Regions from separate parts of the Pseudomonas sp. AG1028 genome, predicted to be linked through region 2. Evidence: predicted binding sites of a transcription regulator. Region 2 holds the regulator's gene; each other region holds the start of a gene.

The links. Region 2 encodes sigma-54, which starts transcription at its own class of promoters, with help from an activator protein. Its sites were predicted from a motif close to ANTGGCATNNANNTTGCTNT; they were not measured.
Region 1: FB481_RS13745 (circularly permuted type 2 ATP-grasp protein) is a predicted target of sigma-54. The motif match lies at 1,676-1,695, and genes of this name have one in related genera.
Region 3: FB481_RS02485 (CmpA/NrtA family ABC transporter substrate-binding protein) is a predicted target of sigma-54. The motif match lies at 2,042-2,061, and genes of this name have one in related genera.

The regions. Positions count from the first base shown of each region.
Region 1 covers NZ_VIVP01000007.1:240,299-243,573, reverse strand. The annotation lists gene FB481_RS13755 (sensor histidine kinase) at 1-1,366, opposite strand, end outside; gene FB481_RS13750 (hypothetical protein) at 1,412-1,588, opposite strand; gene FB481_RS13745 (circularly permuted type 2 ATP-grasp protein) at 1,774-3,275, shown strand, end outside.
Region 2 covers NZ_VIVP01000001.1:200,619-203,893, forward strand. The annotation lists gene rapZ (RNase adapter RapZ) at 1-221, opposite strand, end outside; gene ptsN (PTS IIA-like nitrogen regulatory protein PtsN) at 238-702, opposite strand; gene hpf (ribosome hibernation-promoting factor, HPF/YfiA family) at 718-1,026, opposite strand; gene FB481_RS00860 (RNA polymerase factor sigma-54) at 1,115-2,623, opposite strand; gene lptB (LPS export ABC transporter ATP-binding protein) at 2,786-3,275, opposite strand, start outside.
Region 3 covers NZ_VIVP01000001.1:543,616-546,890, reverse strand. The annotation lists gene cobA (uroporphyrinogen-III C-methyltransferase) at 1-214, shown strand, start outside; gene FB481_RS02490 (nitrate regulatory protein) at 366-1,673, shown strand; gene FB481_RS02485 (CmpA/NrtA family ABC transporter substrate-binding protein) at 2,195-3,275, shown strand, end outside.

The sequences.
Region 1 (3,275 bases), on a different contig from region 2:
GGCCGGGCAGGGTGCCGATCAGCGGCAGCAGCATGCTCACCGACCACACCGCGATGCCAGCCAGCAAGCCGGCGATAAAACCGCGGCGGTTGGCGGTCGGCCAGTACAGCACCGAGAGCACGCCGGGCAGGAACTGCAGGGTGGCGACGAAGGAGACTATGCCCAGGTTGGCCATGTCCTGCTGGGCGTCGAGCAGGGTGTAGAAGGCGTAGCTGGCCAGGATGATGGCGACGATCAGCGCGCGGCGCGTCCACTTCAGCCAACGGTAGATGTTGCCTTCGGCCGGCGGCTGGTAGAGCGGCAGCACCACGTGGTTGAGCAGCATGCCGGACAGCGCCAGGGTGGTGACGATGATCAGCCCGCTGGAGGCCGACAGACCGCCGATGTAGGCGATCAGCACCAGCGCCGGGCTCTCCACTGCCAAGCCCAGGCCCAGGGTGAAATACTCCGGGCTGGTGGTCGAGCCCAGGCGCAGTCCGGCCCACAGCACCAGCGGCACGGCCAGGCTCATCAGCAGCAGGAACAGTGGCAGGCCCCAGCTGGCGCTGACCAGCGCGCGCGGGTTGAGGTTCTCGGTAAAGGTCATGTGGTACATGTGCGGCATGACGATGGCCGAAGCGAAGAACACCAGCAGCAGGGTGCGCCACGGGCCTTCCTGCAGCGGCGTATGCAGGCTGGAGAGCGCGGTCTGGTTGAGCACCAGCCATTGCTCCAGATCGCGCGGGCCGTCGAACACGGCATACAGCGCGTACAGGCCGATGGCGCCCATAGCCACCAGCTTGACCACCGACTCGAAGGCGATGGCGAACACTAGGCCTTCGTGCTTCTCCCGAGTGGCCAGATGGCGCGCGCCGAACAGAATGGTCACCAGGATGAACAGCCCGCAGAACGCCAGGGCGATCTGTGGCTGCACCGTCTCACGCGTGAGGATGCCGATGGCGTCGGTCACCGCCTGGATTTGCAGGGCCAGCAGCGGCAGCACGGCGACCAGCATGCACAGGGTGCTCAGCGCACCGGCCCAGGTGCTGCGAAAGCGGAAGGCGAACAGGTCGGCCAGCGACGACAGCTGATAGGTGCGGGTAATGCGCAGGATCGGGTAGAGCAGGACCGGGGCGAGCAGAAAGGCGCCGGTCACGCCCAGGTAGCTGGCCAGAAAGCCATAACCGTACTGATAGGCCAGACCGACGCTGCCATAGAAGGCCCAGGCGCTGGCGTACACGCCCAGCGACAGGGTGTAGGTCAGCGGGTGACGGATGAAACGACGTGGGATCAGCCCACGGTCGGCGCACCAGGCGACCGCGAAGAGGACCAGCAGGTAGGCGGCGCTGATCAGCATCAGCCCGCTGAGGCTAAAGCTCATCGGCATTCTCGGCTTGGCGCGTCAGGGGAGGCGGCGGGTTGGCGCATGGGCTCAGAGCTCGTCAGCATCGCGCTGGCTCTGCAGGACGAAGGTCACCACGATGAGGATCAGCCACAGCATGTAGGGGCGGTACCAGGCACCGTTGGGGTCGATCCACCAGTCCATGATGGCAGGCGAGAACAGGTAGATGCCGACTACCAGAATCAGAACCAATCGATAGATATACATGCCGCGTCTCGCTACTGAGTGTGGCGATGGTAACGGAAGCGCGGGGCGCTGGCGAAGGGGCATCGTTCGGCTGGCGCGTGGCGCAGCGCTGGCGCATATCTTGCTGGCTGATCAATGCCCATAGCGGCTACGCTTTTACCGCGCGTGGCGTTGCCGCGCCATCTACGCACTGCATTGGAATCTTCATGCCTGATCTGCTTGCCGGATACCTGCCTGACGGGGCGGCCTACGACGAACTGCTCGACCGCCAGGGGCAGGTGCGCCCGCACTGGCGGCCGGTGCTGAGCCAGCTGCGCCGCAACACGCCCGCGCAGTTGCAGCAGCGCCAGGCAATGGTGACCCGGCAGATCCAGGCCAACGGTGTTACCTACAACGTTTATGCCGATCCCGATGGCGCCGACCGCCCCTGGGAACTGGACCTGTTGCCAAACCTGATACCGGCGGCCGAATGGCAGACCATCGCCGCCGGCGTGGCACAGCGCGCGGGCCTACTCAACAAGGTGCTGGCTGATCTCTACGGCCCCCAGCATTTGCTGGCTGAAGGGCTGCTGCCGCCGGAACTGGTGTTCGGGCACGAGAGTTTTCTGTGGCCGTGCCAGGGCGTGCAGCCGCCCGGCAGCACTTTTCTGCATCTGTATGCGGTGGACCTGGCCCGTTCGGCAGACGGTCGCTGGCAGGTGGTCGCCGATCGCACCCAGGCGCCGGCCGGTGCCGGCTTCGCCTTGGAGAACCGGCAGATCATTTCGCGGGCCTTTCCCGAGCTGTACCGCGATCTTGGCGTGCAGCACCTGGCCGGTTTCTTCCGCACTCTGCAGGATACTCTGACCAGCCAGGCGCCGGCCGGTAACGACACGCCGCTGGTGGTGGTGCTGACCGCCGGGCGTTTCAACGAAAGCTACTTCGAGCACCTGTACCTGGCGCGCCAGCTCGGCTACCCACTGGTGGAAGGCAGCGACCTGACCGTGCGCGACGCCACGCTCTACCTCAAGACCCTTGCCGGCTTGCAACGCGTGCATGCGGTGTTGCGCCGGCTGGATGATGATTTCTGCGATCCCCTGGAGCTGCGCAGCGATTCGGCGCTCGGCGTGCCCGGGCTGCTGGAAGTGGTACGCCAGGGGCGCGTGCTGGTGGCCAATGCCCTGGGCTCCGGCCTGCTGGAGTCGCCCGGGTTGAGCGGCTTTCTGCCGGCGGTCAGCGAGCGTTTGCTCGGCGAGCCGCTGCTGTTGCCTGGTATCGACAGTGCCTGGTGCGGCGAGCCGCCGGTGCTGGCCAAGGTGCTGGAAGACTTGCCGAATTGGTTGATCCGGCCCTGTTCAGCAGCCCAGCGCTTGGCGCAGGGCCGCAATCCCGATGCCGAGCACCTGCGCCAGCAACCGGAGGCCTACGTTGCCCAGGCTTCCGTGCAGCTGTCCCGGGCACCGGTGTGGTTCGGTGAGGCCGGTGTGCAGCCACGTGTCATCGGCATGCGCGTGTTCGCCGTGGCCAGTGGCGACGGCTACCGGGTGATGCCAGGCGGCCTGACCCGTGCGGCCGTGGCAGGCGCAACCGACGTGATGTCCATGCAAAGTGGCGGCGTCAGCAAGGACACCTGGGTGCTGGGCGAGCGCCAGGCGCCGGGTGAGCAATGGCAGGGCACGCGTGCTCTGGGCGCTGCCGATCTGGTGCGCAGCGACCCCTACCTGCCCTC
Region 2 (3,275 bases):
AGTTCGGAGAAGCGCCTGAGCTGGCTGGGCAGGTTGCGCGCATCGATGGACACGGCCACTTGCGGATGCAGAAGTTCGGAATGGGGCAGTGCGCGTTCTGCCAGCTCGGGTAGCAGGCCGGCCGGCAGGTTGTCGATGCAATAGAAACCGTTGTCTTCGAGCACGTCGAGCGCCGTGCTCTTGCCCGAACCGGAGCGACCACTGACGATGATCAGGCGCATGGCTCACCCTCGCAGGCTATTGGCCGTTCTGGACGTCGACGACGGTCTGGTATAGGGATTCGCTGTCTTGAGCCTGGCGAAGCCGTTCGCGGACATCCTCGCGGTCGAACATGCTGGCGATCTGGCGCAGCAGCTCGAGGTGCTCGTCGGTGGCCGCTTCGGGTACCAGCAGCACGAAGAGCAGGTCGACAGGGGCGCCGTCGATGGCATCGAAGTCGACGGCAGTGCTCAGCTTGAGCAGCGCGCTAATCGGCGTACTGCAACCGGGCAGGCGGCAGTGGGGAATGGCGATGCCATTGCCGAAGCCGGTGGAGCCAAGCTTCTCGCGGGCAATCAGGCTTTCATAGATGATCTGGCCGTCGAGATCGGGCAGGTCACGCGCGATTACGCTGGCTATCTGTTCGAGGACACGCTTCTTGCTGCCGCCCGGCACGTTCACCAGGGAACGGCCGGGGGTCAGGATGGTTTCAAGTCGGATCATAGGAGAAGGACGAACTCAGCGGGCCATTGCGCCCTGCTGGCGATCGAGCTGTTTTTCCTTGTGCTTGATAAGTTGGCGATCGAGTTTGTCGGTGAGTAGATCGATGGCTGCGTACATGTCGTCGTGCTCGGCATTGGCCACCACTTCGCCTCCTGCGATGTGCAAGGTGGCTTCGACTTTCTGCTTGAGTTTCTCGACCTCCAGGATGACCTGCACATTGGTGATCTTGTCGAAGTGCCGCTCGAGGCGCTCGAGCTTCTCTTCGATGTAGCTGCGTAGTGCGTCTGTCACATCCAGCTGGTGTCCACTGATGTTGACTTGCATACCGCTTCTCCTTGTTGCCGTGTGTGAGTGGCGGGTATCGAACCCACCGCAGGAACACTGGGGCGTCGCTTTCGCTACAAGGGCTCCCTTACATCAGTCGCTTGCGTTCGCTCGAAGGCGCTATACCGAGCGATTCACGGTACTTGGCGACTGTGCGGCGCGCCACTTGAATGCCCTGTGCTTCCAGTAAACCAGCGATCTTGCTGTCGCTCAATGGCTTTTTCGCATTTTCCGCTGCGACCAGTTTTTTGATGATCGCGCGGATCGCGGTCGACGAACATTCGCCGCCTTCGGAGGTGCTGACGTGGCTGGAGAAGAAGTATTTCAGCTCGTAAATGCCACGCGGGGTATGCATGTATTTCTGGGTGGTGACGCGGGAGATGGTCGACTCGTGCATGCCCACCGCCTCGGCGATGTCGTGCAGCACGAGAGGCTTCATTGCTTCGTCGCCGTAGTCGAGGAAACCGCGCTGGTGTTCGACGATCTGCGTGGCGACCTTCATTAGGGTTTCGTTGCGGCTCTGCAGACTCTTGATGAACCAACGTGCTTCCTGCAACTGATTGCGCATGAAGGTGTTGTCGGCACTGGAGTCGGCGCGCTTCACGAAGCCGGCGTACTGGGCGTTGACGCGCAGGCGTGGCATGGCTTCCTGATTGAGCTCGACCAGCCAGCGGTCGTTGTGCTTGCGCACGATCACGTCCGGCACCACGTATTCCGGCTCGCTGGATTCGATCTGCGAGCCTGGGCGGGGGTTGAGGCTTTGGATCAGCTCAATGACCGGGCGCAGCTCATCTTCCTTGAGCTTCATGCGGCGCATCAGCTGGCTGTAGTCACGGTTGCCGAGCAGATCCAGGTAATCACTGGTCAGGCGCTGTGCTTCCTTGAGCCAGGGCGTGGAGGCAGGCAGCTGGCGCAGTTGCAGGAGCAGGCATTCGCGCAGATCCCGCGCACCGATTCCCGAGGGCTCGAACTGCTGGATGCGGCGCAGCACGGCTTCGACTTCATCCAGCTCGACGTCCAGCTCCGGATCGAAGGAGTCGACGATTTCCTCGAGAGTTTCTTCCAGGTAGCCTTGGTCGTTGATGCAGTCGATGATCGTGACGGCGATCAGGCGGTCCTTGTCGGACATGGGCGCGAGGTTGAGTTGCCAGAGCATGTGGCTCTGCAGGCTCTCACCTGAGGACGTACGGGTAGTGAAGTCCCATTCATCATCGTCGTTGCTGGGCAGACTGCTGGCGCTGGTCTGATAGATGTCTTCCCACGCCGTGTCGACCGGCAGCTCGTTGGGAATGCGCTCGCCCCATTCGCCGTCTTCCAGGTTGTCGACGGTTTGTGGGGCTTCCTGGAAGCTCGGCTCCTGAAAGGTTTCTTCCTGAGCAGCAGTCGCGGTGGCGCTTTCGGCGCCATCGGCCATCGGGTCGGAATTGTCGAAGTCTTCGCCTTCTTCCTGACGCTCCAGCATCGGGTTGGATTCCAGCGCCTCCTGGATTTCCTGTTGCAGGTCCAGGGTCGACAGTTGGAGCAGGCGAATGGCTTGTTGCAGCTGCGGTGTCATCGTCAGCTGCTGGCCCATTTTCAGGACTAGCGATGGTTTCATTGCAGACCTTATCCGGCGTCTGTACGTAATCCACGACAGGGCGACGAAGCGCCACTAGGAAGCAAATTATATGCCTGAGTCCGAGCGCTTTGCCTAGCCCTGTTACCATTTCGTTGCCGCCAGGGTAACGGGCCTTTGCAAAGGATCATGAGGAGCTGTCCGCTAGAGGCGGAATTCGTGGCCCAGATAGACTTCCTTGACTACCTGGTTGGCGAGAATCGCCTCTGAATCGCCTTCGGCGATCAGTTGACCATCATTGACGATGTAGGCGGTTTCGCAAATGTCCAGGGTTTCGCGCACGTTGTGATCGGTGATCAGCACGCCAATGCCTTTGGCCTTGAGGTGGTGAATGATCTGCTTGATGTCACCGACGGAAATCGGATCTACGCCAGCGAAGGGTTCGTCCAGCAGGATGAATTTTGGCGAGGTGGCCAGGGCGCGAGCGATTTCCACCCGGCGACGTTCACCGCCGGAGAGGCTCATGCCCAGGTTGTCGCGAATGTGGGTGATGTGGAATTCCTGCAGCAGGCCTTCGAGCTCCTGCAACCGCTGCTCGCGGTTCAGGTCCTTGCGGGTTTCCAGGATCGCCATGATGTTGTCGGCGACGCTGAGTTTGCGAAAGATCGAGGCTTCCTGGGGCAGGTAGCCGATC
Region 3 (3,275 bases), 340 kb from region 2:
CCTGTTGGATGCCGGCATGGCCGCGCACACCGCCGTGGCGATGATCGAAAACGCTTCGCTGCCCGATCAGCGCGAATGCCGCAGCACTTTGCTGGCGATGGCCAACGACGCCCAGGCCTTCGAGCTGAAAAGCCCGGCCATCCTGGTGATCGGCGACGTAGTCGGCGCCGCCACCATCCTGGCCGCCGAACAATTGCAGGTGCACAGCGCCTGAAATCAATACAGCGATAAGCACGGCTGCATCCTCGGGGCGCCCTGGGGCCCGTTGTAGTGCATCGCTGCCTGCCCGCCTGGCTGCACCGCGCCAGAACTGGACTGTTATTTGCACCGTTGTGGTTCAACACTGCGACCAACAAGACGTTCCCATGCCTGATCACAAGATGCCCCCCACCCTGCGTTTCATGCTGGCCGCCCGCCGCTGCGAGCTGCACGGCCTGGAGAGCCTGTCCGTCACCTGCGAGCTGGTCACCCGGATCAGCCAACTGGTGCACCAGTTGCAGAAGGAGCGCGGCTACTCGAACGTCTACTTGGGCAACCGGACGGATCACTACCTGCACCAACTTGATGCGCACAGTGCAGGCTCTGCCGCCGTAGAGCGCGAGGTGCACGATTGTTTTCTATCCATGGACACCGCCCAGGCCAATGCCGCCGACCGCGCCCGACTGTTCAACCGCATCGCCTACGTGCTCCATGGCCTCGAAGAGTTGCCCGGGCTGCGTCGGCGCATCCGCGAGCGGCAGTTGTCCCCAAGGCAGGCGACCCAGGCCTTCACCCGCCTGATCGGTGGGCTGCTGGCGGTGGTTTTCGAGGCGGCCGACACCGCTGCCGACCCCGGCATCACCCGCGTGCTGGTGGCGCTGTTCAACTTCATGCAGGGCAAGGAACTCGCCGGCCAGGAACGCGCAGCCGGCGTCGAAGGGTTTTCCCGTGGGCATTTCGACGATGAATTGCAGGCCCGCCTGCTGCACCTGCAGGAAGGCCAGGAGCGCTGCTTCGACATCTTCGGCGAATTCGCCGACGCCGAGGCCAATGCCCTGTGGCAGCAGATTCTCGACACCGACACGGTTGCCCAGGTGATCAGCCTGCGCGGGGTCGCCAAGCGCACCTCGGCCATCGCCCAGGTGGATCCGGGTTTGTGCGAGCTGTGGTTCGACCTCAACACCAGGCGCATCGACGCCATGAAACAGGTGGAAAGCCACCTGACCCAGTGCCTGCTCGAACGCTGCCGCCGCAGCATCGCCGAAGCCCATGCCGACCTGGACAACCATCGCGCCCTGCTCGGCCGCGTGGCGCAGATGGATGCCGGCAGCGACCAGGCGCTGCTGTTCAGCGTGCACAGCAGCACCCTCGACACCGCGCCCCAGGACGCGGTGGGCAATCACCTGGCCCGCTCGGTACTGGATCTGTTGCACGAGCAGAATCAGCGCCTGCAGCAGGTCAGCGACGAACTGCAGGAAACTCGCGAAACCCTCAACGAACGCAAGCTGATCGAGCGCGCCAAGAAGCTGCTGATGACCGACTACGGCTTGAGCGAAGACGCAGCCTACGCCCGCCTGCGTCAATCGGCCATGGAGCGCAGCATGCGCCTGGTCGACGTCGCCCAGAGCTTGCTCAGTTTTGCGGCGCGCAAGGCCCAGGAAAAGCCGCGTAGCGACAAGGGCAAGCGCATCTGAACAGGCTCCGCGTAACGCCCCGTTTAACCGTAGCCCGTGGGGCATACGCTGCGCCCTGGTAGCCCGGCGCTGAGCGTAGCGATGCCCGGGAAGGGGTTTGCGCCACAAAGCCAGCGCCAATTCGGAATCCATCCTGGGTATCGCTTCGCTCAACCGCAGGCTAAGGGTCACCCTCCCATGCACCTGTGCCGCGCACCGCAGGTGACCGACGCCCCGCAGCTGTGCGGCACCGCAAGTCAGCCCCCTCAAACGCCAGCTCGCCAAAGCGCCTCAGCACCGACTGAAAAGCCTTCCCACTCAACCAGTTAACTCCGCGAACGCCACCTCTGCGAGCCGATTGCAAGCCGGCAAGGCGTGGCGCCGGCGCTGCTGGCATGCAACCTGCTATATCCCAAGCGAGAGGGCAGGCTCTGCCCCTCCACAATCCGAATTCCTGGACAACGGCGTCCACACTCGATGCAGCCCAGCGCTGCCATAAGTGTGACGCCGTTTTTTTATGCGTGCTTTTTGGGGAGAACGAGATGGACGACACGCCACGCGCCGCCGACGAAAAAACCGGCCTGCCACGCCGCACCTTCCTCAAGCAGTCCATGGGGCTGCTCGGCGGCGGCGCCTTGATGAGCATGCTGCCGGCGGGCCTGAGCAGCGCGGTCTGGGCGGCGGGAACCGATGGCCTGGAAACCACCAAGGCCAAGCTCGGCTTCATCGCGCTCACCGATGCCGCACCGCTGTTCGTCGCCGAGGAGCTCGGGCTGCTCGCCAAGCACGGCATGACCGACGTCGAGCTGCTCAAGCAATCTTCCTGGGGCACCACCCGCGACAACCTGGTACTCGGTGCCGGCAGTGGCGGCATCGATGGCGCTCACATCCTCACGCCAATGCCTTACCTGATGGCCGCCGGCAAGATCACCACCAACAATACGCCGCTGCCGATGGTCCTGCTGGCGCGCCTGAACCTCAACGGACAGGGCATCTCGATCAGCAAGGAATACCAGGACCTCAAACTCGGTACCGACGGCAGCGCCTTCAAACAGGCGATCGCCGCCAAGCAGGCCAAGGGCCAGAAGATCGCCGCGGCGATGACCTTCCCCGGCGGCACCCACGACCTGTGGCTGCGCTATTGGCTGGCCGCCGGCGGCATCGAGCCGAACAAGGATTTGCCGACCGTGGTCATCCCGCCACCGCAGATGGTCGCCAACATGAAGGTCGGCAGCATGGACGCCTTCTGCGTCGGCGAGCCATGGAACGCCCAGTTGATCAATCAGAACATCGGCTACAGCGCGGTGACCACCGGCGAGCTGTGGGCCAACCACCCGGAAAAGGCCCTGTCGCTGCGCGCCGACTACGTGAACGCCAACCCCAACGCGACCCGCGCCCTGCTCAAGGCGGTGATGGAGGCGCAGATGTTCTGCGAAGCGGCGGCGAACAAGGAACAAGTCGCGGAAATCTGCGCCAAGCGTCGCTGGATCGGCGCGCCTGCCAAGGACCTGCTGGCGCGCCTGCAGGGCAACTTCGATTACGGCAACGGCCGCGTGGTGGAAAACAGCCCGCATCTGATGCGCTTCTGGAGCGAGTTCGCCTCCTATCCGTTCCAGAGCCACG